One region of the Corynebacterium freneyi genome, then DNA from elsewhere that is predicted to be linked to it. Evidence: riboswitches for the same ligand, from Rfam matches in the RefSeq annotation. Region 1 holds a riboswitch; each other region holds the start of a gene.
The links. A riboswitch is a leader RNA that binds a small molecule or an ion and turns the genes downstream of it on or off. The one in region 1 is predicted to bind cobalamin.
Positions count from the first base shown of each region.

Region 2: linked by a shared signal. The riboswitch ahead of CFREN_RS10905 (energy-coupling factor ABC transporter permease) and the one ahead of cobN (cobaltochelatase subunit CobN) in region 1 are both predicted to bind cobalamin.
Region 3: linked by a shared signal. The riboswitch ahead of metE (5-methyltetrahydropteroyltriglutamate--homocysteine S-methyltransferase) and the one ahead of cobN (cobaltochelatase subunit CobN) in region 1 are both predicted to bind cobalamin.
Region 4: linked by a shared signal. The riboswitch ahead of CFREN_RS05005 (ABC transporter substrate-binding protein) and the one ahead of cobN (cobaltochelatase subunit CobN) in region 1 are both predicted to bind cobalamin.

Region 1 is NZ_CP047357.1:1,621,170-1,628,162, reverse strand. It holds gene cobN (cobaltochelatase subunit CobN) at 1-2,488, opposite strand, end outside; adenosylcobalamin-variant (AdoCbl-variant) riboswitch at 2,536-2,608, opposite strand; gene cobG (precorrin-3B synthase) at 2,764-3,951, shown strand; gene CFREN_RS07315 (precorrin-8X methylmutase) at 4,094-4,747, shown strand; gene cobJ (precorrin-3B C(17)-methyltransferase) at 4,744-6,357, shown strand; gene CFREN_RS07305 (cobalt-precorrin-6A reductase) at 6,593-6,993, opposite strand, start outside.
Region 2 is NZ_CP047357.1:2,440,697-2,447,689, reverse strand. It holds gene CFREN_RS10950 (PepSY-associated TM helix domain-containing protein) at 44-1,021, shown strand; tRNA gene CFREN_RS10945 (tRNA-Glu) at 1,080-1,155, shown strand; tRNA gene CFREN_RS10940 (tRNA-Asp) at 1,184-1,260, shown strand; tRNA gene CFREN_RS10935 (tRNA-Asp) at 1,512-1,585, shown strand; tRNA gene CFREN_RS10930 (tRNA-Phe) at 1,612-1,684, shown strand; gene CFREN_RS10925 (hypothetical protein) at 1,819-2,289, shown strand; gene CFREN_RS10920 (GNAT family N-acetyltransferase) at 2,374-2,652, shown strand; gene epsC (serine O-acetyltransferase EpsC) at 2,823-3,416, opposite strand; gene cysK (cysteine synthase A) at 3,502-4,434, opposite strand; cobalamin riboswitch at 4,600-4,821, shown strand; gene CFREN_RS10905 (energy-coupling factor ABC transporter permease) at 4,889-5,644, shown strand; gene CFREN_RS10900 (energy-coupling factor ABC transporter substrate-binding protein) at 5,641-5,979, shown strand; gene CFREN_RS10895 (energy-coupling factor transporter transmembrane component T) at 5,981-6,721, shown strand; gene CFREN_RS10890 (energy-coupling factor ABC transporter ATP-binding protein) at 6,718-6,993, shown strand, end outside.
Region 3 is NZ_CP047357.1:2,433,189-2,440,181, reverse strand. It holds gene CFREN_RS10890 (energy-coupling factor ABC transporter ATP-binding protein) at 1-4, shown strand, start outside; gene metE (5-methyltetrahydropteroyltriglutamate--homocysteine S-methyltransferase) at 140-2,551, opposite strand; cobalamin riboswitch at 2,689-2,908, opposite strand; gene CFREN_RS10880 (CoA-acylating methylmalonate-semialdehyde dehydrogenase) at 3,173-4,693, shown strand; gene CFREN_RS10875 (acyl-CoA dehydrogenase family protein) at 4,777-5,934, shown strand; gene mmsB (3-hydroxyisobutyrate dehydrogenase) at 6,063-6,980, shown strand; gene CFREN_RS10865 (enoyl-CoA hydratase) at 6,989-6,993, shown strand, end outside.
Region 4 is NZ_CP047357.1:1,088,183-1,095,175, forward strand. It holds gene CFREN_RS04990 (cysteine desulfurase family protein) at 1-456, shown strand, start outside; gene mnmA (tRNA 2-thiouridine(34) synthase MnmA) at 530-1,666, shown strand; gene CFREN_RS05000 (uroporphyrinogen decarboxylase/cobalamine-independent methonine synthase family protein) at 1,663-2,715, shown strand; cobalamin riboswitch at 2,736-2,926, shown strand; gene CFREN_RS05005 (ABC transporter substrate-binding protein) at 3,021-4,064, shown strand; gene CFREN_RS05010 (FecCD family ABC transporter permease) at 4,108-5,145, shown strand; gene CFREN_RS05015 (ABC transporter ATP-binding protein) at 5,142-5,927, shown strand; gene CFREN_RS05020 (3'-5' exonuclease) at 5,932-6,618, opposite strand; gene CFREN_RS05025 (MMPL family transporter) at 6,859-6,993, shown strand, end outside.

The DNA of each region.
Region 1 (6,993 bases):
GCAGGATGCGGGGGATTTCGCCGGAGGTTTCGGCCAGGCGGGGCAGGATTTCGTCCCGGGTGAATTCCAGGAGCTTGACGACGGTGCCCGCCGCCGACTGGTCCAGCCCGTTGGCGCCGATGACGTCGTCGGCCAGGGAGCCGAGGTCGACGGCCGGGTCGTCGATCAGCGCGGTGACCAGGGTGGTGGCGATGGCGTCGATGCGGTCGACGGTGACGCGGTCGTCGGAGCCGTCCTCGGACAGGCCCAGCGATTCGCGCAGGCCGGGCAGGGTGAATTCGCCGCCCCACAATTGGCGGGCGCGCAGCATGGTGGCGACGGTGCCGGAGAGGTCCTCCCCCGCCGGGGCGTCGCCGAGGATGTGCAGGCCACCGCGGATGGCGGCGTCCTTGATTTCGCACAGCCAGCCGTCGACGTGCATGAGCATGTCGTCGAAGACGTCTTCGTCGGGGCGTTCCTCCCAGCCGAGGTCGCGGTCCATCTGCGCCGCGGAGATGAGCGTCCAGATCTCCTGGCGGATCGCCGGTAGCTTCGCCGGGTCCATGGCGGAGATGTTCTGGTGCTCGTCGAGGAGCTGCTCCAGGCGGGTGATGTCGCCGTAGGACTCGGCGCGGGCCATCGGCGGGATCATGTGGTCGACGAGGGTGGCGTGGGCGCGGCGCTTGGCCTGGGTGCCTTCGCCGGGGTCGTTGACCAGGAAGGGGTAGATCAGCGGCAGTTCGCCGATGGCCTGGTCGGGGCCGCATTCGGCGGACAGGCCGGCGGTTTTGCCGGGCAGCCATTCCATGTTGCCGTGCTTGCCCATGTGGACCACGGCGTCGGCGCCGAAGCCGCCGTCGTCGGCGGGGCGGGCCAGCCAGTGGTAGCAGGCCAGGTAGTGGTGGGTCGGCGGCAGGTCGGGGTCGTGGTAGATGCCGACGGGGTTGTCGCCGAAGCCGCGGGGCGGCTGGACCATGACGACGACGTTGCCGAAGCGCAGTCCCGCGATGTAGATGTCGCGGGTCTTCGGGTGGACGTACAGGGAACCGGGGGCCTCGCCCCAGTGGTCGACCATGGTTTCGCGCAGCTGCCACGGCAGGGTCTCGAAGTGCTCGAGGTACGTGTCGGCGGGCAAGCGCAGTTCATTGGCGGCCATGACCTCTTCGGTCAGCCAGTCCGGGTCCTGGCCGCCGGCGTCGATGATGGCGTGCATGAACGCGTCGGCGGCGGCGGTGCGGGCTTCGGCGTCGCCGGCGGCGGTGGCGGCGACGTAGTCGGTGAAACCGGGGATGGCGGTGACGTCGCCGAGGTCGTAGCCGGCCTCGTCGAGTGCGTGGAGCACCTTCAGCGTCGACGCCGGGGTGTCCAGGCCGACGGCGTTGCCGATGCGGGCGTGCTTGGTCGGGTAGGCCGACAGCATGACGGCGATCTTCTTGTCGGCGTTGTCGACGTGGCGCAGGCGGGCGTGGCGCACGGCGATGCCGGCGAGGCGGTCGCAGCGTTCGAAGTCGGGGACGTAGGTGATCAGGTCGTCGGAGTCGATCTCCTTAAACGAAAACGGCACGGAGATCAGGCGGCCGTCGAATTCGGGCACGGCGATCTGGGTGGCCACGTCCAGGGGCGTGAGGCCCTCGTCGTTGTCCTCCCAGGCCTGGCGGGGCGAGGTCAGGGCCAGGCCCTGGATGATGGGCATGTCCAGTTTCGCCAGGGCCGCGACGTCCCACGTGCCGTCGTCGCCGCCGGCCTGCGCCAGGGCGGGTCGGTTGCCGCCGGCGGCGAGGACGGTGGTGATCAGCGCGTCGCAGGTGCCGAGCTCGGCGATCAGGTCGTCGCCGGCGGTGCGCAGCGAGGCAGCGTAGATGGGCTTTGCGACGGCCCCCCGCTTTTCGATGGCGCTGCACAGGGCGGAGACGTAGGCGGTGTTTCCGGCCAGATGCTGGGCCCGGTAGTAGATCACGCCGATGACCGGTGCGGTCCCGGTGACGTCGGCGGAGGCAGCTGCGTCAATGTCGCCGCCGGCCTTTTCGTCGGTGCGATCGTCGTTGCACTCGTCCAGGGCGGAGCCCCAGTTCCGCTCGAGGTGGCCCCACGCCGGCAGGCGCTTCGGCTCGGCGAAGCCCAGGCCGGTGAACAGCAGCGTGTCCGACAAGAAGTTGTGCAGCTGCGCCAGGTTGTCGGGTCCGCCCTCGGCCAGATACGCGTGGGCGGTGGTGGCGACGTTGGCGGGGACCGTCGAATACTCGGTCAGTTCCGCGTCGGGAGCCTGCTCGCCGGAGACCAACACCGTCGGGATGCCCGAGGCGATGACGGCGTCGATGCCCTCCTCCCACGCCCTGCGGCCGCCGAGCAGGCGGATGACCGCGATGTCGGCGCCGTCGAGAAGCCCCGGCAGATCGTCGTCGAGCAGGCGGGCGGGGTTCGCCCAGCGGTACTCGACGTCCGCCTCCTTCGCCGCAGCGGCCCTGGCGGACAGCAGGTCGGTGTCGGACGTGGACAGCAGCAGAATCATCGCGTCTGCGCCTTTCCCGGGGAATGTCGCGCCCCGTGGCCAAGCTTCCCGGGGCGTGGGGGTCTGACTTTCACAGTGGCGCGACCGTCCGGATTTTCACCGGCTTCCCCACCACCCGGGTCGGGTGGTTGAACGTTGTCGAAGGGTAGCCTACAGCGCCCGTCGGATCCGGGTCGTCGGGACACCCGGGCGCCCGCGGTCCCCGGGGCGCACGGGCGGCAGGCGGGCCGTCGTCAAGCAACGCCCGCCCCACGCGCCGCACGTATCATCGAGGCATGAACCCCATGGTCGACCAGCCCGAAACCCCCCGCCCCGAACGCGACCGCCCCGACGCCTGCCCGGGCACCCGCCGCGTGCACATCGCCGCCGACGGCGCCATCGGCCGCCTGCGTTTCCCCGGCGGATTCCTGCCCGCGCCGGGCTTCATGGTGCTGGCGGACCTGGCCGACAACTTCGGCGACGGCTACATCCACTTCACCTCCCGCGGCAACCTGCAGATCCGCGGCATCCGCGACGTGTCCGGGTTCGCCGACGCCGCCGAGGAAGCCGGCATGCTCCCCCACCCCGACCACGACCGCGTGCGCAACATCCTGCAGTCCCCGATGACCGGCCGCGTCGGCGGACTCGACGACGTCTCCGAGCTGGTGCACGCGTTCGACGACGCCTTGTGCGCCGACGAGTCGCTTGCGGCGCTGCCGGGACGCACCCTGTTCGCGCTTGACGACGGCCGCGGCGACGTCCTCGGCGAAGCACCCGACCTCGGCCTGGTCGCCCTCGGCGGCGGCGAATTCGAACTGGTCGTCGCCGGGGCACCCGCCGGAGTGTCCGTGCCCCGCGACCGCGCGGTGGAAATGCTGCTGTCGGCGACCCGCGCGTGGGCGGAGGTGCGCGGCGAGGCCTGGCGCATCGCCGAATCCGACGGGGCCGACCGGGTCGTCGCCATGACCGCGGAAGCCATCGGCGTGCCCGTCGGTGATCCGTCGGCCGCCGAGTCCTTCGCGTTCGCCCACCCCGGCACCGAACAGATCGGGTGGATCGACCAGCCCGACGGCCTGGTCAGCCTCGCCGCCGGGCTGCGGTTCGGCGTCCTGCCCTCCCGCCTGGCCCGCGCCATCGCCCAGACCCGCGTGCCCGTCCACGTCACGCCCTGGTACTCGCTGGTCCTCCACGACCTGGAGGAAGCCGACGCCGAGCAGGTCGTGCGCGTCCTGGCGCCCAACGGCCTGATCTTCGACCGCAAGTCGACGTGGCTCAACGTCTCCGCCTGCACCGGCCGGCCCGGCTGCCCGAAGTCGCTGGCCGACACCCGCGGCGACGCCGCCCACGCCATCGCCCAGGCCCGCCTGCCCGAGGGACGCGTGCACTTCTCCGGCTGCGAGCGCCGTTGCGGCCGACCCAAGGGCGGATACGTCGACTACCTGGCCACCGGCGACGGCGAATACGAGGTCACCTCGGTCGACTGACCCCGGGAGCCCAGCCCAGCCGGGGCGGAGTCGGGGCACTGGGCCGCGCGGAGTTGGCGCAGAGCGTGGTCGGCGCTGAGTCGGGGCGCGCCGCGGACGGGTCGGCGGCGTTCGACCGGCCGGTCTGACTTACGCTGTTGGCATGTTTGGCTTCGATTACGTCACCGACGGCGCGGCGATTTACCGCGAGTCATTCTCCATCATCCGCGCCGAGTCCGACCTCGGGCGTTTTTCGCCCGACGAGGAGGTCGTCGCCGTCCGCATGATCCACGCCGCCGGCCAGACGGACCTGGCGGAGGACATCGTCTTCTCCCCCGGCGCAGTCGCCGCCGCCCGCGCCGCGCTGGAGGCGGGCAAGCCGATCTTCACCGACGTGACCATGATCGCCTCGGGCATCACGCGCCGCCGCCTGCCCGCGGACAACGAGGTCATCTGCACGCTTCACGACGAGCGCACCCCGGGACTGGCCGCCGAATTGGGCACCACGCGCACCGCCGCCGCCGTCGACTTGTGGGGTGACCGGCTCGCCGGTGCCGTCGTGGCCATCGGCAACGCGCCCACCGCGTTGTACCACCTGCTCGACCGACTCCGCGACGGCGAGCTGCCCATGCCCGCCGCCGTGCTGGCCATTCCGGTCGGGTTCGTCGGTGCGGCGGAATCGAAGCAGTCCACCATCGACGTCGCCCCGCAAATCCCCGGCCTGGAGTACATCACCGTCACCGGCCGCCGCGGCGGTTCGGCCATCACCTGCGCAGCCCTCAACGCGCTGGCCACGAAGCGGGAGATCCTCCCGTGAGCGACCGCGCCGTCGCGCCGGGCCACCTCTACGGCGTCGGTCTCGGCCCCGGCGACCCGGGACTGATCACCCGTCGCGGCGCGGACGTCATCGCGTCGGCCGACGTCATCGCCTTCCACGCCGGCCCGCACGGCAGGTCCACGGCGCGGCGCATCGCGTCGGAGCTCATCGACGCCCGGAGCACGCCGGCCATCGAAGAGCTGCTGGTGTACCCCGTCACCAGGGGCGGCGGCGATGACGACGATTACGCCGAGGCGATGGGCGCCTTCTACGCGGAGGCGACCGCGCGTCTGGCGGATCATCTTTCCGCGGGGCGGTCGGTTGCCGTGCTCTCGCTCGGTGACCCCATGTTGTACAGCTCCTACCAGCACCTGCATCGCGCGTTGGCGGGAGACTTCCCCGCCCACGTCGTCCCGGGCGTGCCCAGCGTCACCGCCGCGGCGGGCGAGCTCGCCCACCCGCTGGCCGAGGGAACGGACATCCTGTCGATCCTGCCCGCCACCGCAGGCCGCGCACGACTGGCGGCGGCGGTGGCGGCGGCGGATTGCCTGGTGATCATGAAACTCGCCGGCCACGTCGACGACGTCCGCGACATTCTGCGCGACGCCGGGAAACTCGACCGGGCGAGAGTCGTCGTCCGTGCCACGATGGGCGACGGCTGGTCGGCTCCGCTGGCCGACGTCGCCGCCGACGACGTGCCCTACTTCGCCGTGGTGGTCGTCGGCGCCGAGCAGACGGGCGGGCCCGACACCGGAGTCCGCGTCGCCTCACGCGTGGGCGCACCCGACGCCGTCGCGGATGCGGGCCACGGCGGCCCCGGGGCGGGCCTGGGCGAGGTCGTGGTCATCGGCCTGGGCCCCGGCCCCGACCGGTGGATGACGCCTGAGGCCGCCGCCGAGCTGGATCGCGCCACCGACGTCGTCGGCTACGCCACGTACGTTTCCCGGGTGCCGGACAAGCCAGGCCGCACCAAGCACATGTCCGACAATCGGGTCGAGGGCGAGCGCGCCGCGATGGCGCTGGACCTGGCCAAGGCCGGTGCCTGCGTCGCGGTGGTCAGCTCCGGCGACGCCGGCGTGTTCGCCATGGCCGCCGCCGTGTTGGAAACCGCCGACGACGAGGCGTGGCGCGACGTGCCCGTGCGCATCGTCCCCGGCATGACCGCCGCCCAGGCCGTCGCCAGTCGCGTCGGAGCCCCGCTCGGTCACGACTTCGCCATGCTCTCGCTGTCGGACCGTTTGAAGCCGTGGCGGACCGTCGAAAAGCGACTGCGCGCGGTGCTCGACGCCGACATGGCGTTCGCCGTGTACAACCCGGCGTCGAAGACGCGGCGGGCCCAGGTTGTGGCGCTGCGCGATCTTCTCGCCGAGTACCGCGATCCGGAAACGCCCGTCATCGTCGCCCGCGCGGTCGGGGCGCCGGAGGAGAAGGTCACCGTCACCACCGTCGCCGAATTCGACCCGGAGGTCGTGGACATGCGGACCATGCTCATCGTCGGTGCGTCGTCGACGCGGGCGTACGACGGCGTCGATGGCGTGCGCGTGTTCACCGCCCGGCATTACGGCGGCGGTGGATTCGCGGGGACCGGGGCGCTCGGCGGGGATCGCTAGCGGTCGGGCGTCCGAACTGGCCAGTCGTGCGGCGGTCGGGCGGCGGGCGTTGATCGGCGCCGCGCGTCGGAAAGTCGACATTTTATGCGGCCGGAAAAACCCGACCTGGCCTTTTGTCGAATGGTGGCAGTACTTTGCGACGCTTCACCGCGCGGCAGGAGCAGCCGCATCGCAGAAGGGGCCGCGCTTCAGGAGCGGCCGCATCGCAGAAGCGACCGCACTGCGGGTGGTGCCGCTACACGCGCCCCCGGGTGACCGCGTCGAAGGCCCGGTCGACGGTGTCGGCGACGTACGCGATGCCCTTGCCGGGCAACTCGGGGCGCTGGACCATGATCACCGGTTTGCGCAGGTCGCGGGCCGCCTCGATCTTAGCGTAGGTCTGGGCGCCGCCGGAGTTCTTGGTCACCAGGCAATCGACGGCGTAGTCGCGCATCAGTTTGCGCTCCCCCGCCACGTCGAAGGGACCGCGGGTGAGCAGCACCGTGCGGTTGCGCGGCAGCGGCCCCGTGGGCTGTTCGACGCAGCGGATGAGGTACCGGCCCTCGTCGTCGGCGGCGAAGTGCGACAGCTGCTGGCGGCCGATGGTCAGAAACGGAGTGGCGAACCGCGTCCGCGCCAACTCCGCGGCGGCCGCCA
Region 2 (6,993 bases), 820 kb from region 1:
TTCCAGTCGCACCCCCGAGTCTTTCCCGAGGAGTTTTGACCCCATGTCCGAAACCCCCGCGGCCCGTCGCGTCAACCGCGACCGGCCCGCGCGTTTCCTCCATCGCCTGCACTTCTACGCGGGTTTGATGGTCGGCCCATTCCTGCTGATCGCGGCCATTTCCGGTGCGTTCTACGCGCTGGCGCCGACGATCGAGAAGGTCGTCTACGCCGACCTGCTCACCGTCGACCCGGCGACCGCCGCCGTCGTCGGCGAGGAGCGGACCTATTCCGGGCTCGGCGAGCTGCCGGTGCGCCGGTGGCTGTCCGGTCTGCATCAGCAACTCCACCTGGGCGAACCCGGCGAACTCTACGCCGAGCTGGCCGCTTCGTGGTTGTGGGTGCTCGCACTGGGCGGGCTGTACCTGTGGTGGCGCCGCGTGTCGGCCGCCCGACGTCGTGATCCCGGCACCCGAACCCGCCTGTGGCGCGCCGCCCCCGCCCCGACGGGCGACGCGGGCCGCCGTCGACGGTCGCTCAATCTCCACGCCGTTCTCGGCGTGTGGCTGATCGTCGCGATGCTCGGCCTGGCCGCCACCCGCATCACGTGGTCGCAGAGGGCCGGCGCGAACGTCGACGCCGTCGTTTCCGCGCTGGACTGGAAGGCGCCGAAGGTCGACGCCACGCTGCCGCCGGAATCGCCGGGCGCCGGTGGGCCGGCCTCACCCGCCCAGGCCGATCGCGTCATCGCCGCCGGCCTGGGCATCGCGGCGATCATCGTGCTGGGTTACCGCATGTGGTGGCTGCGTCGTCCCACCGTGCGCGGCACGTCGGTTCCCGGCCTGCCGGATGTGCCGTCGTGGCGCATCGTCGCCGGGGTGGTCGTCTTCGCCGCGACGGTCGGCGCGTTCCTGCCGCTCCTCGGCATGTCGATGATCGGCTTCCTGCTGCTCGATCTCGTGCTCATCGGCCGCTCGAGGGCTCGCCGCCGGACCGTCGAAAAGCAGCGCGAACCTGCGATTTTGTCGGGTGGTGTGCCGTAGGCTAGTGTTTCATACGTTGCCGCGGGGGTTCGTTCCCCCGCGCCCAACGCGAAGACGAGCTCCCTTCGTCTAGCGGCCTAGGACACCGCCCTTTCAAGGCGGCGGCGCGGGTTCGAATCCCGTAGGGAGTACCACTCCCCGAATGGGAGCACAACAGAACAAGGCCCTGTGGCGCAGTTGGTTAGCGCGCCGCCCTGTCACGGCGGAGGTCGCGGGTTCAAGTCCCGTCAGGGTCGCCATTTTTCTGGCGAAGGCGGTCATCCATTTCAGGTGGGTGGCCGCCTTTCGTGTTCGTCGGTGGCGGGTATTGCTTTGCGACGTTCGCCCCTTTCCTTTTTATCGCGCGGCAAGGGAGCGGCGTGGCGGGGGAGGCGTGGCGACGGGTGCGGGGAATGAGCGGAATTTCGCCGTGAGCTGCAGATTTGTGCCCCCGATGAACGGCTGTGTAGAGTATCAACTCGTGCACGGACGGAGTTCGTGTGCGGCATAAGGCCCTGTGGCGCAGTTGGTTAGCGCGCCGCCCTGTCACGGCGGAGGTCGCGGGTTCAAGTCCCGTCAGGGTCGCCGACATTCCCCCAGAGGGTTTGTTCGGCCAGATAGCTCAGTTGGTAGAGCGTCCGCCTGAAAAGTGGAAGGTCAGCGGTTCGATCCCGCTTCTGGCCACAATCGAATGGCCGGGAGTCCGCCGAAAGGCGGGCTTCCGGTTTTTCGTCGTCCCCGCCGGGCCTTTTTCGGCGCGGAACTTACCCCGCCCTCATCGATTCGGCCGTGGGACGACGTCGGTAAAATCAATGTCCATGAGTACCGAATTCGCATCGGCGGGAACGATGTCCGGCGATGAGTCGCTGCCGTCGGTCATCCGCATCTTCCTCTTCACCGACGAGCCCGGCCGGGTGGCCGCAGCCGACACGATTCGCGGAGCGCTCGAGGAGTTCGTCCCCGGCTCCGGCGCGCGTGTGTACGAGGACGTCATGCCCGACGGTGCCCAGGGTTCGTCCATGTTGGACGAGTGGCGCGAAGCCAACCCCGGTGCCGACGTGGGGGAGCGGGCGCGTCACCGCATCACCGTCGTCGTCCCCGGTCTGTCGCACGCGGAGCTGGCGGATCTGTCGGGATCGCTCGCGGACCTGGTGAGTCCCGGCTGGCGTTCCGGCGTCGCCGCCGAACGGGCCCATGGCACGGGGTCGGTGCCCTGTCGTGTGGCCGTCGGTCGCGCCGACGAGCAGCCCGGCACTCCGCCGGCCGCGGTCGACCACGGCGCCGTCTGACGGTTCCGTCCGTCGATTGCGCGATGGTGTCCGCCGGGCGTGCGTACCCTGGTGGGAAACATCATCGACCGAGGGAGAATCACCATGGCGCACACCATCGATCACGACGAGTCCGGACGTCGTTACGTCATCATCGTCGACGGCGAAGAGGCCGGTTTCGCGGCCTACGAGCCCGCCGAAGGTGCGTTGAATTTCAATCACACCGTCGTCTACGAGCGGTTCCAGGGGCAGGGCCTGTCCAAGCCCCTGATCCAGGCCGCGCTTGACGACGTCCGCCGAACCGGTGGATCCGTCATCCCGTCGTGCTCGGCCGTGGAGCGGTTCATCGCGAAGAACCCCGATTACGCCGACCTGGTCGCGTAACCGCCACGCACCCAATCCACACCACGGGGCCCAAACCACGGGGGCAGTGGCGACCCCGTGGTTTAGCCCGAAAAAGGGGCCGACCCCGTGGTGTGCGGGGTCGGCCCTTTGTCGTCGCCCGGTCGGCGCCGTTCGTGGTTCGACGGCGGAATTGCAGTCGGATGCCGCAGCTAGATCCCGTCGCCGTCGCCCTGGACGTACTCCGCCGGGTCCAGCAGCGGCCGGTGTTCCTCCGGCTGACGGGGGCGGGCCTTGCCCGGAATGCCCACCACGATGGAATCGGGCGGGCAGTCCCGCGTGACCACCGCGTTGGCGCCGATGGCCGAACCGGCGCCGATGACGACAGGGCCCAGCACCTTCGCGCCGGCGCCGACCGTCACGTTGTCCTCCAACGTCGGGTGCCGCTTGACCTTCGCCAGGCTGCGGCCGCCCAGGGTGACGCCGTGGTACAGCATCACGCCGTCGCCGATCTCGGCGGTTTCGCCGATGACCACGCCCATGCCGTGGTCGATGAAGAACCGGCGGCCGATCTTCGCGCCCGGGTGGATCTCGATGCCCGTGAGGAACCGGGTGAACTGGGCCAGGATTCGCGCCAGGCCCTTCGCCGCGCCCCCCTTCTGCCACAGCGCGTGGGCGGCTCGGTGCGCCCAAATGGCGTGCAGGCCCGAATAGACCAGGGCGTTTTCCACGTCACCGCGGGCGGCGGGGTCGTGCGCGCGGGCGTTGTCCAGGTCCTCCTTGAGGATCCTCAGGAACGAATTCATGGTGACCAACTTTACATAGCGCACCGCCGACGCCCCGGTATGAGGGAGCGTCGGCGGCGGATGCGGGAGGGGGCGCAGTCCGGGTTTAGTCGCGCAGGTCCTGGTACAGGATGGAGGAGACGTAGCGCTCGCCGAAGTCCGGGATGATGACCACGATGGTCTTGCCCTCGGCCTCGGGGCGGGCGGCGATCTCGAGGGCGGCCTTGACGTTGGCGCCGGCCGAGATGCCGCCGAGGATGCCCTCCTGCTTCGCCAGCTCGCGGGAGGTGGCGATGGCATCTTCGTTGGTGGAGGTGAGGACCTCGTCGAGCAGGTCCCGGTCGAGGATCTCCGGGACGAAGTTGGCGCCCAGGCCCTGGATCTTGTGCGGGCCGGCCTTGCCCTCGGTGAGCAGCGGGGAATCCGCCGGCTCGACGGCGACGAGCTTGACGTCCGGGTTGTGCTTCTTAAGCGTGCGGCCGGCGCCGGTGATGGTGCCGCCGGTGCCGATGCCGGCGACGAAGTAATCGACCTTGCCGTCGGTGTCGGCCCAGATCTCCTCGCCGGTGGTGGCGGCGTGAACCTCGGGGTTGGCCTGGTTGGCGAACTGGGAGGCCAGGATGGCGTTGTCGGTGTTCTCGACGATCTCCTTGGCCTTGTTCACCGCGCCCTTCATGCCCTCGGCGCCCGGGGTCAGCACCAGCTCGGCGCCGAATGCGCGCAGCACGACTCGGCGCTCCTGGCTCATGGTGTCCGGCATGGTGAGGATGACCTTGTAGCCGCGGGCGGCGCCGACCAGCGCCAGGGCGATGCCCGTGTTGCCCGAGGTGCCCTCGACGATGGTGCCGCCCGGCTTCAGCTCGCCGGAGGCCTCCGCGGCGTCGATGATGGCCTTGCCGATGCGGTCCTTGACGCTGTTGGCCGGGTTGTAGAACTCCAGCTTGGCGACGACCGTGCCGGGCAGGCCCTCGGTGAGGCGGTTGAGCTTGACCAGCGGGGTGCCGCCGATCAGGTCGGTGATGTTGTCGTGGATGGTCATCCAGTCGGTTCCTTTCTCGTTTCCTTCGTCGGTGGGCGAGTGTACGCCGCGATGCCCTCTTTGTACAGACAGGTACGTCTAGTTTTGGGGTGGGGGCACCTGCAAGCCCGCGACCAGGGGGAGAGTCGCCGCCCGCGCCGCATCGCCGTCGGCTGCGGGGCATAGGATGGGAGGCAGATTCGCGGTGGACGGGAACGCCCTGCAAGTGGGCGGCGGCCCTCGCCACTGTGATCGGGGTGACCCCGGTCCGGCACATGCCACCGGGCTCCGCACGGCCGATGGCAAAGGACCGGCGGGGCGCGGGAAGGCGCCGGAGCGGATGTTTCGCGGCACGTCCCGCGGGGCAGCCCCGTCAGCCAGGAGACCGGCCGTGGATCGGCCCCGGCGTCGATGGGCGCCGGGTGGATCGGTGCGCCACCCGCGAGGTGACGGGGGCGCGTGAGGATAAATTCACATGCATATCGCAGAGGGCTTTTTGCCCGTCGGCCATGCGGTGGGGTGGACGGTGGCCGCGGCGCCGTTCGTCGTCCACGGTGCGTGGCGAGTCAACAAGCTGCTCAAGGAGAAGCCGGGCACCGGTTTGCTCCTCGGCGCCGCCGGCGCGTTCACGTTCGTGCTGTCGGCCCTGAAGATCCCGTCGGTGACCGGCTCGACGTCGCACCCCACGGGCACGGGCCTGGGCACGGTGATGTTCAGGCCGCCCATCATGGCCGTATTGGCCTCCATCGTTCTTCTCTTCCAGTCGTTGCTGCTGGCCCACGGCGGCATCACCACGCTCGGCGCGAACGTGTTCTCCATGGGCATCGTCGGCCCGTGGGTCGCGTGGGGCGGGTACGTCCTGACCAGGCGTTTGGGCGGCGGTTTGCTGCCCTCGGTGTTCGTCGCGGCGTTCCTGGCGGATCTGTCCACCTACGTGGTCACGGCCACGCAGCTGGCGTTGGCGCACCCGGCGGATCCGGGCGGGTTCGGCGGTGCGCTGGCGACGTTCCTGTCGCTGTTCGCCGTCACCCAGATCCCGCTGGCCGTCATCGAGGCGCTGCTGACGGTGCTGGTGGTCAAGGCCCTGCGCACCGTCGCGGAGAAGGAGCTGTTCTCCCTGGGCGTGCTCAAGAAGAACGAGCTTTCCGACGTCGCGATCGCCGACGCGGTCGCCCATGACGAGCGCCTGACCGCCCCCGCCGACGCCGACGAGAAGGAGACCGTGCGATGACCGCCTCGAATCAGACCCACACGCCCCCGAAGCGCTCCGGTGCGGGGGTGACCATCGGCCTCATCGTCCTGGCCGTCGTCATCGCGGTGTTCCCCATGTTCTTCAACCTGGGCGACCCCGAGGAGGAGCCCTTCGGCGGCGCGGACGGTGCCGCCACCGAGCTCATCGAGGAGAGCAACCCGGACTACGAGCCGTGGTTCGAGCCGGTCGTCGACGAGCTGCCGGGCGAGGTCGAGTCCGGTCTCTTCGCGCTGCAGGCCGGCCTGGGCGGCGGCGTGCTCGGTTACGCGCTGGGCTTCTACCGTGGCCGCAGCAAGGAGCGGGAGTCCTCGTAGCGTGAACGCCCTCGAAACCGCCGCGGCCCGCAATCGGTGGGCGCGGCGCAACGTCGGCGAGAAGGCCCTGTTGTGCGGTGGCCTGCTGTTGCTGGCCATTTCGTTGCCCCCGTGGCCGGCGGCCGTGCTGATCATCGTCGCGGTGGCGGTCGCGGCCGTCATCGCGAGGGTGCCGGCGGGGTTGTTCCTGACCCTGTGGTCCGCTCCCGCCGCGTTCGTCGCGGTGGGCATTCTGCCGTTGTTGTTCACCATCACGCTGGACGGACTGGTCTGGTCGCCGACGGGGCCGCAGCGCGCGGCGGAAGTCGTCGCGCGGGCGACGGCGGCGATCGGCTGCACGATGTTGTTCACGGTGACCACGCCGTTGTCGGAGGTGCTCGCCTGGTTGAATCGGTCGGGCATTCCGCGCACGTTGACGTATTTGGCCGAGCTCATCTATCGGATGGTCGGCTCGTTGGCGGGCACGGCGAAGATGATGCATGAGGCGCAGGCCCAGCGCCTGGGCCACGTCACGCGGCGCGGGTTGCTCACGGGCGTGGCGGCGCAGTCGGCGAATCTGTTCGTCTTGTCGTTCGAGCGGGCCCGCCGTCTCGGCGAGGGCCTGGAGTTGCGCGCCGAGCCGGGTGCCGCGGGGGTCATGGTCGTCGACCGCCCGCGCGACGCCCGGTTCCTGGTCGCATCGGTCGTGGTGCTCGTCGTCGTCACGGCGGTCACGGCCGCGGTGCGGGGGTGGTTGCCGTGAGCATTCTCGCCGCGCGCGGCGTCGGGTTCCGGCATCCCGGTGTGCGCGTGCTTGACGACGTCGACCTGGAGATCCTCGCCGGGGAGCGCATGGCGCTGCTGGGGGCGAACGGTTCCGGCAAGTCGACGTTGCTCCGCTTGTTGGCCGGTGCGATCCGGCCGTCCGCAGGGCGGCTCGACTTCGACGGTTCGCCGTTTTCCTATTCCCGCCGCGGCCGCAATCATCTGCGGCAGCGGGTCCAGCTGGTGCTGCAGGATCCCGACGATCAGTTG
Region 3 (6,993 bases), 810 kb from region 1:
ATGACGCCCCAGGTGGGCGTCGTCAAGCGAAAAGAACCGCTCCACCCGCGCGCGGACTGCCGGAACGCGCGCGGGGGAGCGGTCTTTCATTCATCGCCGCAGCATGCGGCCGACGGTAGGAGGCCCGTCGACCCGACTGCTACAGCGACGCCCGGACCTTCCGGGCGGCTTTCACGAGAGCGTCCAACGACGCCCTGGTCTCGGGCCAACCGCGGGTCTTCAACCCGCAGTCGGGAACCACCCACACCCGGTCGGGGCCGAGGGCGCGGGAGGCGTGGTCGATGCGCGCCGTGACCTCGTCCACGCCCGGTACGCGCGGCGAATGGATGTCCCACACGCCGGGGCCCACGGGCAGGTCGAAATCGGAGGCGGCGATGGCGTCGACGAGCTCGAAGCCGGCGCGGGCCGCCTCGATCGTGGTGACGTCGGCGTCCATGTCCCGGATCAGATCGAGGATCGACTCGAAATCCGAGTAGCACATGTGCGTGTGCAGCTGGACGTGGTCCGCCAACCCGCCGGTGGCGGTGCGGAACGCCTCCACCGACCACTCCGCGTAGGCGGCGCGGTCCTCCGGGCGCAGGGGCAACAGCTCGCGGATCGCGGCCTCGTCGACCTGGATCACCCGCGCGCCCGCCGCCTCCAGGTCCTCGCACTCGGCGCGGATGGCCAGCGCCACCTGATGCGCGGTGTCCGCCAGGGGCTGGTCATCGCGGACGAAGGACCAGGCCAACATGGTCACCGGGCCGGTGAGCATGCCCTTGACCGGCCGCTCCGTCATGTCCTGCGCCGCGCGGAACCAACGCACCGTCATCGGCTCGGGGCGCGAGACGTCGCCGTGGAGGATCGGGGGACGCACGCATCGGGTGCCGTAGGACTGCACCCACGCGTTCGACGTGCAGTGGAACCCGTCGAGCTGCTCGGCGAAGTACTGCACCATGTCGTTGCGCTCCGGCTCGCCGTGCACGAGCACGTCCAACCCCAGCTTCTCCTGCTCGTCGATGACGTGCAGGATCTCGCGGACCATCGCGGCCTCGTAGGCGGGCGCCGACGACTCGCCCCGTGCGAACGCCGCCCGGGCCGCACGGACCTCCGGCGTCTGCGGGAAGGAACCGATCGTCGACGTGGGCAGCGGCGGCAGGTCCAGGCGCCGGCGCTGGGCCTCCCGGCGTTCCGGGAACGGCGCCCGGTCGTGGACCCCGCCCTTGCGTCGGGGAACCTCGTGCTCCACGGCTGCCGCGGACGCGTCCGGATCGGGCTGCCCGGCCCGTTCCGTCTGCTCGGTCTGCTCGGCCTGCTCCTCGTTCGCGGCGGTCTCCGCGTCGGCGAGGATCCCGTTGCGGCGGATGCGCTCGCAGTTCGGATGGTGCAGGGCGCGGGCGAGTGAGACGACCTCGATGATCTTCTCCTCGCCGAACGCCAGGCGGGCCCGCAACTCCGGTTCATCGGCCAGCGACGGCTCGGCGGCCAGAGAATGCGGCACGTGCAGCAGCGAGCAGGACGTGGACACCGCGACCGGGTGCGACTGCGCGACCTCGGCGAGCGCGCCCAGGGCCCGGGCGCAATCCGTGCGCCACACGTTGCGGCCGTCCACGACGCCCGCGACGACCAGCGTCGACGTCGGCAGGGCGGACAGATCCGGGGCGGCTCCCGCGACGTAATCCACGCCGACGGCGTCGACGCCGGTGCCGGAGAGAAGGTCCACCGTTCGCTGGGCGTCGGTGAAATACGTCTGCGCCAGCACGCGCACGCCCCGGACGTGGGCATGGACGACCAGGCGGCGCCACTGCTCCGACACCTCGCCGTCGCGGCCCGCCGGCAGATGCCCGGTGTTGAGGGCCGGTTCGTCGAACTGGATCCACTCCACGCCCTCGTCGGCGACGGCATCGACGATGTCGCGGTACGCGTCCACGAGTTCGGGCAGGCGGTCCAACGGCGCGCCGACGGTGCCGTCGGCCATCTTCGACAGGGCCAGGAACGTCACGGGGCCGATGAGCACCGCCCGCGCCGGAACGTGATGGCGGCGGGCCCGGCGCAACTGCGCCACCAGGAACGACGGGTCGGCGGCGAAGGGTCGGGCCGGATCGAGCTCGGGGACCAGGTGGTGGTAGTTCGTGTCGAACCACTTGGTCATCTCCAACGGCGCAATCCCCTCCGCGCCGCGGGCGGCGGCGAAATAGCGGTCCAGCCACGTCGGAAGCAGGTCGTCGGCGGAGGGGTCACGTTCGGGGTCGGACCCGGAACCGGGCTCATGGTCGGCGATGTCGTCGACGCGCGCGGGCAGGGCGCCCACCATCGCGGCGACGTCGAGCATCTGGTCATAGTGGGAAAACGTGCCGACGGGCACCGAATCCAGGCCGGTCGCGGTCGCGCGCGTGAGGCGGCGATCGATCAACGTGGCGGCGGTGTCGGCCAATTCCGGTGCCAGGGCCGGGTCGCGCCAATAGGCCTCGATGGCCTTCTTCAGCTCCCGGTGGGCGCCGATGCGCGGGAAGCCCGGCACCGTCGCGGTGAACGGCGGGCGTTGGCCCGCCCGGGTCGAACGTGCGGTCATGGGGTGATCTCCTCGATCCTCGTCAAGAAAGACCGGGGTCGCACCTGAACCTGCGCCGAAGCCACCGACGGGGAGACTCGCCCGTCGGTTTACGCCACGTCGCGCCAGTCCACGAGCGCCCTCGGTGAGCCGGATCGGATGAGCCGGCACAACGGGCAGGTATTCGGGCTCGCCGGCGTGCGCCCAAGTGGGCGGGGCCTACCGGCCGTCGCTTCCCGGGGCATCGACCCCAGTGCCTTTGACGGCTTTCGTTCCGGCATACCGCTGCGGGACAGCTCCGGATTCTCACCGGATTCCCTCTTGCGTCCGACATCCCGCGACAACCGCGGGGGCGGAACCAGTTGCGCAGGTCACCTTAGGACGAAATTCGCAAAAAGAAAACTCGGGTGGCGAAGGTCTGCCAGGTGGTCGTCGTAAAGCAAGGTTGGCCGGGGTAAAAGCGGGCGCCAAGCAGGGAGGCGAAGAGTTAACAGTCAATTCGCAACATTAACACGGTGCCCCCAAATGTGGTCGCGCCATACCTCCTCCTAGATTTCGTGACCCGCGTCACATACGTTTTCGGTTAGCGATCGTTAACCAAAACATGACGGGCGGAAGCCCGCGGCGAAGGGAAGAACAGGCATGACCATCCGCATCCCCCACATCATCGGTGGCGAAGAAGTCCACGCCGACGGCGCCACCATGGACGTCACCATCCCCTCCACCGGCGCCGTCCGCGGCACCGTCGGACTGGCCGACCGCGCACTCGTCGACCGCGCCGTCGCCAACGCCAAGGAGGCCCAGAAGGACTGGGGCGCGTGGAGCCCGCTGAAGCGCACCCGCGTCCTCAACGAGTGGATCCGCCTCATCCGCGCCAACGCCGACGACATCGCCCGCGACCTTTCGCTCGAGCACGGCAAGACCTTCGCCGACGCCCACGGTGACCTGCAGCGCGGCCTCGAGGTCGTCGAGTTCTCCCTCGGCGCCCCGCACCTGCTCAAGGGCGAGTTCTCCGAATCCGTCGGCACCGGCGTCGACGTCCATTCCGTTCGCCAGCCCCTCGGCGTGGTCGCCGGCATCACCCCGTTCAACTTCCCGGCCATGATCCCGCTGTGGAAGGCCGGCCCCGCCCTCGCCGCCGGCAACGCGTTCGTGCTCAAGCCCTCCGAGCAGGACCCGTCCGTGCCGGTCACCCTGGCCAAGCTCTTCCTCGAGGCCGGCGGCCCGGCCGGCGTGCTCAACGTCGTCCACGGCGCCCACGACGCCGTCAACGGTCTGCTGGAGCACCCCGACGTCAAGGCCATCGGCTTCGTCGGCTCGACCCCCGTCGCCGAACACGTCTACGTCACATCCGCGAAGCTGGGCAAGCGCGCCCAGTGCTTCGGCGGCGCGAAGAACCACATGATCATCATGCCGGACGCCGACCTCGACCGCGTCGTCGACGCGCTCATCGGCGCAGCGTACGGCTCCGCCGGCGAGCGGTGCATGGCCATCTCCGTCGCCGTGCCGATCGGCGACGAGGTCGCCGACGCCCTGCGCGACGCCCTCGTCGAGCGCATCAAGGAGCTCAAGGTCGGCCACTCCCTCGACCCGGACGCCTCCTACGGTCCGCTGATCACCCCGCAGGCGCTCGAGCGCGTCCGCGACATCGTCGGCTCCGCCGAGTCCGAGGGTGCCACCGTCGTCATCGACGGCCGCGAGTCCGGCGCCACCGACGCCGAGTTCGAGGGGGAGTCGCTCGCCGACGGCCTGTTCATCGGCCCGTCGCTCATCGACAACGTCAAGCCCGGCATGCGCTGCTACGACGAGGAGATCTTCGGCCCCGTGCTGTGCATCGCCCGCGCCAAGGACTACGAGGAGGCCCTGGCCCTGCCGAACGAGCACGAGTACGGCAACGGCGTGGCCATCTTCACCCGCGACGGCGACGCCGCCCGCGACTTCGCCTCCCGCGTCGAGGTCGGCATGGTCGGCGTCAACGTCCCGATCCCGGTCCCGGTGGCCTTCCACACCTTCGGCGGCTGGAAGCGGTCCGGATTCGGCGACCTCAACCAGCACGGCCCGGACGCCTTCCGCTTCTACACCCGCACCAAGACCATCACCACCACCTGGCCGAAGGGCCCGCGCGAGGGCGCGTCCTTCAACATGCCGGTCCTGGGCGCCTGACCGCCGGAACCGCCCGCAGGAACCGAAGCACCCGCCGGAATCACGGCACCCGCCGGAATCGAAGGAAGATCAGGAAGGCACCCATGACCTGGATCACCGAAGACCAGAAGATGCTCGCCGACACCATCGACGCGTACGTGGCCAAGCACATTGCGCCGTACGCCGCCGAGTGGGACGCGAACCACCATTTCCCCGTCGACGAGATGCGCGGCCTGGCCGAGCTCGGCGTCGGCGCCCTCTACTGCTCCGAGGACCACGGAGGCACGGGGCTGACCCGTTCCGACGGCGTGGTGGTGTTCAACCGCATCGCCCGCGGCTGCCCGGTGACGTCGGCGTTCCTGTCGATCCACAACATGGTGACGTGGATGGTCGACGAGTTCGGCACCGAGGAGCAGCGCGCGGAGTTCGTTCCGCGGTTGGCGTCGATGGAGGTTTTGGGTTCGTACTGCCTCACCGAGCCCGACGCCGGTTCCGATGCGGCGTCGCTGTCGACGCGCGCGGTCAAGGACGGTGACGAGTGGGTGCTCGACGGCGTGAAGCAGTTCATCTCCGGTGCCGGCGCCTCGGACGTCTACCTGGTCATGGCCCGCACGGGCGCCGAGGGCGCGAAGGGCATCTCGGCGTTCCTGGTGGACAAGGGCACCCCGGGCCTGTCCTTCGGCCCGAACGAGAAGAAGATGGGCTGGCGCAATCAGCCGACCGCGCAGGTCATGTTCGACGGGGTGCGCATCCCGGCCGACCGCCTCATCGGCGGCGAGGGGGGCCTGGGCAAGGGCTTCACCATGGCGATGCGGGGTCTCAACGGCGGCCGCATCAACATCGCGGCCTGTGCGTTGGGCGGCGCGGAGTTCGCCTTCGGCCGCGCGGTGTCCTACCTGCGGGACCGCAAGGCGTTCGGCGGCACGCTCATCGACAATGATGCGCTGCGCCACCGCATCGCCGACATGGCAGCGGGCCTGCAGTCGTCGCGTCTGATGCTGTCGCATGCGGCCAATGCGCTGGACACGAAGGCCCCGGGGTACCCGGAGGCGTGCGCGATGGCGAAGCTGCACGTCACCGAGACGTGTTTCCACGTCGCCGACGAGGCCCTGCAGTTGCACGGCGGCTACGGCTACCTGGAGGAGTACGACGTCGAGCGCATCGTCCGCGATCTGCGCGTCATGCGGATCCTCGAGGGCACCAACGAAATCATGCGCATGATGCTCGGTCGCGCCGCCGCCAAGGGCGCGCTGACCTTCTAGACCTTTCAGATCTTCCGGCCCCGCCGGCCCCGCCGGCCCCGCCGACTCCGGTCGGTCCGGGTCGGCTCCGTTGCGGCACCGATTGCTTGACGACGACCCACCCCCACACACGAGGAGCGAGAATCCAGATGAGCACCACCGACATCCGCACCGTGGCCGTCATCGGCCTGGGCAACATGGGCGGCCCGATGGCCGTGAACCTGGCCAAGGCGGGCCTTGACGTCCATGGCTCCGATCCGTCGCCGGAGGCGCGCCAGACCGCCGCCGACGGAGGCGTGACCGTCCACGAATCCGCCGTCGACGCGGTTGCGGCGGCCGACGCCGTGGTGACGATGCTGCCGAACGGGAAGATCGTCGGCGCCGTCTACGACGAGCTGCTGCCGGTCACGCCGGCCGGGGCGCTGTTCATCGATTCGTCGACGATCGCCGTCGACGACGCCCGGGAGCTGTCCGCCCGCGTCGCGGCGGCCGGCCACCGGCACGTCGACGCCCCGGTGTCCGGGGGAATCTCGGGCGCGGCGGCGGGCACGTTGGCCTTCATGGTCGGCGGCGACGAGGCCGACGTCGAGCGCGCCCGCCCGGTCCTCGAGCACATGGGCCGTTCCATCGTGCACTGCGGCGACTCCGGCGCCGGTCAGGCCGCGAAGGTGTGCAACAACATGGTCCTGGCCGTCGAACAGATCGCCATCGGCGAGGCGATGTTGCTCGGCGATAAGCTGGGCCTGACCCCGGAGGCGTTCCACGAGGTCGTCTCCAACTCCACCGGCGCCTGCTGGGCGTTGACGGTCAACTGCCCGGTTCCGGGTCCGGTGCCGACGTCGCCGGCGAACAACGGTTTCAAGCCGGGCTTCGCCACCGCCCTGATGGACAAGGACCTCGGCCTGGCCGAGCACGCCCTGGACACCGCCGGCACCTCGGCGCCGATGGGGCGGCTGGCCCGCGAGCTCTACTCGCGATTCCTGGCGGACGGCAACGGCGGCCTGGACTTTTCTGCCATCATTGAACAGACCCGGGCCGATGGCGCGGCCTCCGACGAAAGGAACTAGAAAAACCAATGTC
Region 4 (6,993 bases), 530 kb from region 1:
CGGGGCCTGCGGTCGGGCACTCCGGACGTCGCCGCCGCCGCCGGAATGGCCGCCGCACTGCGCACCGCGACCACGGCGATGGAGGAGGAACGCCGGGCCGTCGTCACGCTCCGGGATCGTCTGCTCTCCGGCATCCGCGACCTCGACGGCATCGTCGTGCACACCACCGAGCCCGCGTTGCCCGGGCACGTCCACGTCAGCGTGACGGGGGCGGAGGGCGACAGCCTCATCATGCTTCTCGACGCCGCCGGGATTTCCGCCGCGACCGGCTCGGCGTGTGCCGCAGGCGTCAATCGGGCCAGCCACGTGCTCGAGGCGATGGGCGTCGACGTCGCGGTGTCGCGCGGTGCGCTGCGGCTGACGCTGGGCTGGGATTCCACGGCCGCCGACGTCGATGCGGTGCTGTCCGTGATGGGTGATACCGTCGCACGGGCGCGCGCGGCGGGCATGGCCTGATCCCGTGCAGTGCGGTGACGGGGACGACGGAATCGGACGGAAACGAAGGGCGAAGCCCACGGGAGGTAGCGCGATGCGGGTGTTGGCGGCGATGAGCGGCGGCGTGGATTCGGCCGTGGCGGCGGCGCGGCTGGTCGATGCCGGCCATGACGTCGTCGGCGTGCACCTGGCGCTGGCCAAGGATCCCGTCACGCTGCGCGCCGGCGCCCGCGGCTGCTGCTCGCTGGAGGATTCCGGCGACGCCCGCCGGGTCGCGGACCTGTTGGGCATCCCGTTTTACGTGTGGGATTTCTCGGAGCGGTTCCGTGCCGAGGTCGTCGACGATTTCATCGATTCCTACGCCCGCGGCGAGACTCCGAACCCGTGCCTGCGCTGCAACGAGCGCATCAAGTTCCAGGCCTTGCTCGACCGTGGGCTGGCGTTGGGGTTCGATGCGGTGGCCACGGGCCATTACGCGTTGGTCGACGACGACGGTCGGCTGCGGCGCGCCGGCGATCCGGCGAAGGACCAGTCGTATGTGCTCGGCGTGCTCGACCGGCATCAGCTGTCGCGGTCGCTGTTTCCCATCGGCGACACCGAGAAGCCGCAGATTCGCGCGGAGGCGGCGGCCCGCGGCATCTCCATCGCGAATAAGCCGGATTCGACGGACATCTGCTTCATCCCCGACGGCGACACCCAGGCGTTTCTGGGCCGTCACATTCCGCGGCGGCCGGGTGCGGTGGTCGACGGTGCGACGGGGGAGAAGCTCGCCGACCACGGCGGCGTCGACGCCTTCACCATCGGCCAGCGCAAGGGCCTCGGGCTGCCGGGTCCCGCCGTCGACGGCAAGCCGCGTTACGTCACGGGCGTCGATGCCGGCACGGGCACGGTGACCGTCGGACGACGCGAGGACCTGGATGTCCGGGTGCTCCACGTCGATCGGGCGGTGTGGCTTTACGACGACGCCGGCGTCGACGCGGGCGGCCCCCCGGCGGAATTCGATGCGGAGGTGCAGGTGCGGGCGCATGGCCGCCCCGTGCCGTGCACCGTGTCGTGGACCGGCCCGGTGGATGCGGCGGGCACCGGAGGGGCGTTCATCTGCGTCCTCGCCGAACCGTTGCGCGGGGTGGCCCCCGGGCAGGCGGCCGTGCTCTACCGCCCCGACGCCGACGGCGACATCGTGCTGGGGTCCGGCACCATCGCGTCGACGGAGAAGGAGGCGGACCGGTGACCGCGTTTTCGGGTCTGGGGCCGCTGCCGGGTACCGACGTGCGCGCGGCGGCGGAGATCCTCGCCGGGGAATGCGGGGCCACTCCACACCTGCCCATCCTCGCCGACCGGGGACTCGGTGCCGACGCCATCGGGCGGACCGGCGCGATCCTGGCGGACCTGTCGATGGACGTCGGCCCGCGGTCGTGGCGCGTGGCCGATCGACCGGGGGCCGCGGCGTCGCTGGCCGCCGACCACCTGGAACGCGACCTCGACGTCTGCGAGGAGTTCTGGGGCGCGACGCCGGAGACCGTCACCGTGCCCGTCGTCGGGCCGTGGACGCTGGCGGCGTCAATCGAGCTGGCCGACGGTCACCGCATGCTGGTCGACCGCGGCGCCGTGTCCTACCTCGCCGCCGCGCTCGCCGAGGGGTTGGCCGCCCACATCGCCGACGTGCGACGGCGGTTCGGAGCGGAGGTGGCCGTCGTCATGCACGAACCCGCTGCCCCGGCGATCGCGGCGGGCCTGGTCGAGGCGGCGGTGGCGGGAACGTCGCTGCCCGCCGTCGGTTACCGCGAAATGGCCGCGCAGTGGCGGGTGCTCACGGCGGAAGGCTCGGGGCTGCCCGACATCGCCATCGCGGTTCCCGGGCTGGTCGCGCGGACGTCGGGGGAGGGGCCGCGGCCGCCGTCGCTGGAAAAGGCGCTGCTGGAATCGGGCGCCGCCCGAATCGCGCTGCCCATCGGGGCGATCCGTGGCTCGGCCACCCTCGACGAAGTCGGCCGCCTGCGCGCCGCCGGCCTGGATCTGCTGTTCGGCGCCGTGCCAGCGGTCCCGGGCGCCACCGACGAACACACCGGCGCATACCTGGAACCCGAAGCCCGCGACATCGCCGAACGCGTCGCCCGGCTGTGGGACGAACTGTCGTTCCCGCGCGCCGACCTCGTCGACCACGTCGGCGTCACCGTCGACCGCGGTTTCGTCGGTGCGCCCGCGTCGTGGATCGCCCCCGCCTACGCCGCAGGCCGTCGCACCGCGGAATTGATCTCGCGGGCGGCGGGAGACCTGTAGCGCGCCTTTCGGCCGGGTCGATGGCGTTGGAATGTTACGGTTGTCGCGCAAGGAATCGGCGTCAGGGAATCCGGTGTGAATCCGGAACTGTCGCGCAGCGGTGAGAGGGATCCATCCCCCGCATGAGGCCACTGGAGTGCACTGCACCGTCCGGGAAGGCGCGGGGGAGTCGCCTTCGAGTCCGAAGACCCGCCGGTTCGTCATCGACGTCGCATCTCGCGTAAAGATCGCGGCGGTTTTCCACGAAGGTGGACCAATTGAACAAGTTCCCGCTTCGCCCTGCCTCCGCCGCCATCGCCGCCTCGATGGCCCTGCTTCTGGTGTCCTGCTCCGGGACCGACGGCGCCGATGACGCCAACGGCGGCACCGTCAACGCCGACGGCAGCGTCACCGTGGAAAACTGCGGCGAGGAGATGACTTACCCGGCCGATCCGTCGATGCTGGCCTACGACTCGGGAATCATCTCCATCGCCCTCGCCGCCGGTGCGGGCGACAACCTGTCCGCGGTGGCGTCGATCGGGAAGGCCCACGACACCCTGGCCGCCAAGTACGGTGCCGACGTCATCGACGGCTTCGACGTGATTTCGGACAAGCAGCCCACGCTCGAACAGGTGGTGTCGCTGCAGCCCGACATCTACTTCGCCGGCTGGAACTACGGACTGTCGGAAGGCCTCGGCGTGACGCCGGACCTGCTGGACCAGCGCGACATCGCCACGTACCTGCTCACGGAGTCCTGCCGACAGGAGGGCACCGACCACCGCGGTCTCGTCGAACCGTGGGAGGCGCTGGACATCGATCTGCGCAACATCGGCGCGATCGCGGGCGACTCCGAGCTGGCCGAATCCGTCATCGACGACATCGATGACCGGCTGAAGAAGCTGAACGACGCTCCGCAGCCGGAGCAGACCCCCACCCTGTTCGTCTTCGACTCCGGCACCGACGCGATCTTCACGTCCGGCAAGTTCGGCGCGCCTCAAGCGATCATCGAGGCCGCCGGCGCCCGCAACCAGGCCGAGGACCTCGCCGACTCCTGGGTGCAGGTCGGTTGGGAGTCCCTCGCCGCCGACGCCCCCGACGCCTTCGTGTTCGTCGACTACGAGGGGCAGTCGCTGGAGGACAAGATCAAGATCCTGAAGAACCACCCGCTGACCCGCGACCTGCCGGCGGTCAAGGAAGACCGCTTCATCAACCTCAACTACTCGATGTGGGTGTCCTCGCCGCTCAACATCGACGCCGCCGAGCACGTTCGCAAGGGACTCGAGAAGTTCGGCCTCGTGCCGGAGTCGGACATCGAGCCGGCGATGACGCTGCCCGAGAGCCTGGACGGACGGGAGTACATCACCCGGTAGCCGCGACGCTACGGGACACCGGAGAAAAGCGAGGTTTTCGAAAGTGCGGAGCAAGGCGGCGACGCCGCTTCTCGTGTTTTTGTTGGCGGCGCTGACCGCCGTCAGCTTCGTCGCGTCGTTGACGTTCGGTTCGGTGAGTTACTCGCTGTCGGACGTGTGGTCGGTGCTCGCGGCCCAGTTTTCGGGCACGGTGCACCCCGACCGCGCCGTCAACGACATCGTGTGGGAGCTGCGCGCGCCCCGCGGGCTGATGGCGATCATCGTCGGCGCGGGGTTGGCGATGGCAGGCGTCGCCATGCAGACGTTGGTGCGCAACCCGTTGGCAGACCCCTATCTGCTCGGCATTTCCTCGGGCGCGAGCGTCGGTGCGACGGCCGTGATCACCCTGGGGGCGTTTTCCAGTTTCGGCATCTGGGCGTTGTCCGGTGGCGCGTTGGTCGGCGCGATCGCGGCCACCGCCACCGTGTATTTGGTGACGATGTTGCAGGGCGGCATCACCCCGCTGCGGCTGATTTTGTCGGGCGTCGTGCTGTCATCGGCGTTCTCGGCGGTGGCGAGCCTGCTGGTGTTCAAGGCACCCGATTCCCGCTCGGCGCAGTCGGTGCTGTTCTGGATGCTCGGGTCCGTGTCGGGGGCGCAATGGGACCGGCTGCTGCTGCCGCTGCTCGTTCTCGTGCCCGCGGTGATCCTGATGTTCATGTTGAGCCCGCGCCTCGACGCGCTGTCCGCGGGCCCCGAAACCGCGGCGGCCCTGGGCGTGCGGGTCGGACTGCTGCGCAAGGGGCTGTTCGCGGTGCAGGCGCTGTTGGTCGGCGCGATGGTGGCCGTGGCCGGTGGCATCGGCTTCGTCGGCCTGGTCATCCCGCATTTCGCCCGTCTCGTGGTGGGGTCGGTTCATCGCCGGGTCATTCCCGTCGCCGTGTTCGGCGGCGCGCTGTTCCTGCTGTGGGTGGACGTCTTGGCCCGTCTCATCGCGCCGCCGCAGGAGATTCCGCTGGGAGTGGTCACGGGCGTCATCGGCGCCCCGGTGTTCCTGCTGCTGATGGGCCGTTCCCGATACCGTTTTGGAGGACAGTCATGAGCGGGTCGAGCAACGCCGCGATCCTCGAAGTCGAGTCGGTGGCCGTCGACGTGGGGCGGCGCCGCCTGCTGTCGGACGTGACCTTCACCGCCACGCCCGGCTCGCTGACGGCCATCGTCGGCGTCAACGGCATCGGCAAGTCGACGCTGATGCGCGCCTTGGCCGGGATCACCCCGCCGGCTTCCGGACGGGTGCTGTACGGGGGTCGCGACGTCGCCGGCATGCGTCCGCGGGAGCGCGCGCGGTTGGTGGGCTTCGTGGGGCAGGATGAGCGTCCGCCCGGGGAGCTCACCGCCGCGGAATTCGTCGCACTCGGCCGCCTGCCGCACATGAATCCGTGGGATCTCGGCGGCAAGTCCGAACATGCGGCCGTGCGGGAGGCGCTGGAGCTCATGGGCGTCGATGCCCGGGCCGATGCGATGTGCGATCAGTTGTCCGGTGGCCAGGTGCGGCGGGTCGTGCTGGCCCGGGGGTTGGCGCAGGAAACCGGGCTGCTGCTTCTCGACGAACCGACCAACCACTTGGACGTGCACCATCAGATTCACCTGATCGAGGTGCTGCGAGGCTCCGGTCGGACGGTCGTGGCGAACATCCACGACCTGGATCTGGCCATGGCGCACTTCGATCGGGTCGTGTTGCTCCACGACCGTGCCGTGCTGCGGGACGGGGATCCGGCGCATGTGTTGGCGCCGGAGGCGGTGCGGGAGGCTTTCGCCGTGGAGAGCCTGGTGGTGCGGCCGGAGGAATCCTCGCGCCCGCACCTGGTCATCGAGTCGCTGTAGGGGCTCAGCGTTCCGGTTCGTCGATGGGCCAGCCGCCGATGCGGAAATCGGACACGTCGCGGCCCTGGCCGACCAGCCAATCCCGCAACGAGGACTGCGATTCGAAGTGGGACACGGCCTGGTATTCCATGAGCTCGTCGCCGTCCATCTCGGCCAGGTCCGGCCAGACCTTCTTGCTCATCACCCAGGCCAGGCGGGCGGCGGCCAGGGCGTCGGCGGTGGCCTCGTGTGCGTTGTCCAGGCGGACCCGGTAGTGCTCGCACACGTTTCCCAGCGTGCGCTTGCCCTTGCGGTGCGTGTCCCGCGCGCGGTCGATGACGAGCGGGTCGAATACCAGGCCGTCGACGGTGAAATCCGGTTGCCGTGAGCGCAGCACCGTCAGGTCGTAGGCGGCGTTGTAGGCCACCAGCGTCAGTCCGTCGCTCCATGCCCGCCGAATGGCCGCGATGGTGTCGGCCAGGACCTCGTCGTGCGGGCGGCCGTGCTCGCGGGCGTACTCGGTGGTGATGCCGTGCACCCGGGCGGCGCCCTCGGGGATCTCCACTCCCGGATCCGCGAGCAATTCCTCCGTCTGCGGCGGACCCCCGTCGATGCGGACCAGCGCCGAGGTCACGATCCGGCATTCGTGCGGGTCGGTACCCGTCGTCTCCAGGTCGAAGGCGAACATCCTGCCCGCGTCGAAGGTGGTCATGGGCACCACTTTAAACGGGTCCCCGGATTCGGGGCGGCCCGGGTGGAGGGGTCGACGGAGGGGTCGGCGGAGGGGGCGCGATTCCCCACGGTCGGGTGGTTGCCGCGGTGCAGCGTTCGGCTTCGGATGGGGGATCGCCTAATGTCGTTGTCGAAGTTATCGACGGTGCGTCGATAACATTCGTTTTCCGTTTCGGCGCGACTGATGTCGACGCGATTGATTTCGAAAGGTGTCCCACCCATGTACGAGTCATTCCTCCGTGCCGCGTTCGGCACGAAGAAGAGGGCCTGGGCGGTGATCGTCGCCTGGGTGCTGCTGGTCGGGGTCCTCGCGGCGATGGCCCCCGGCATCGACGACGTCAAGGCGGCCGGCGAT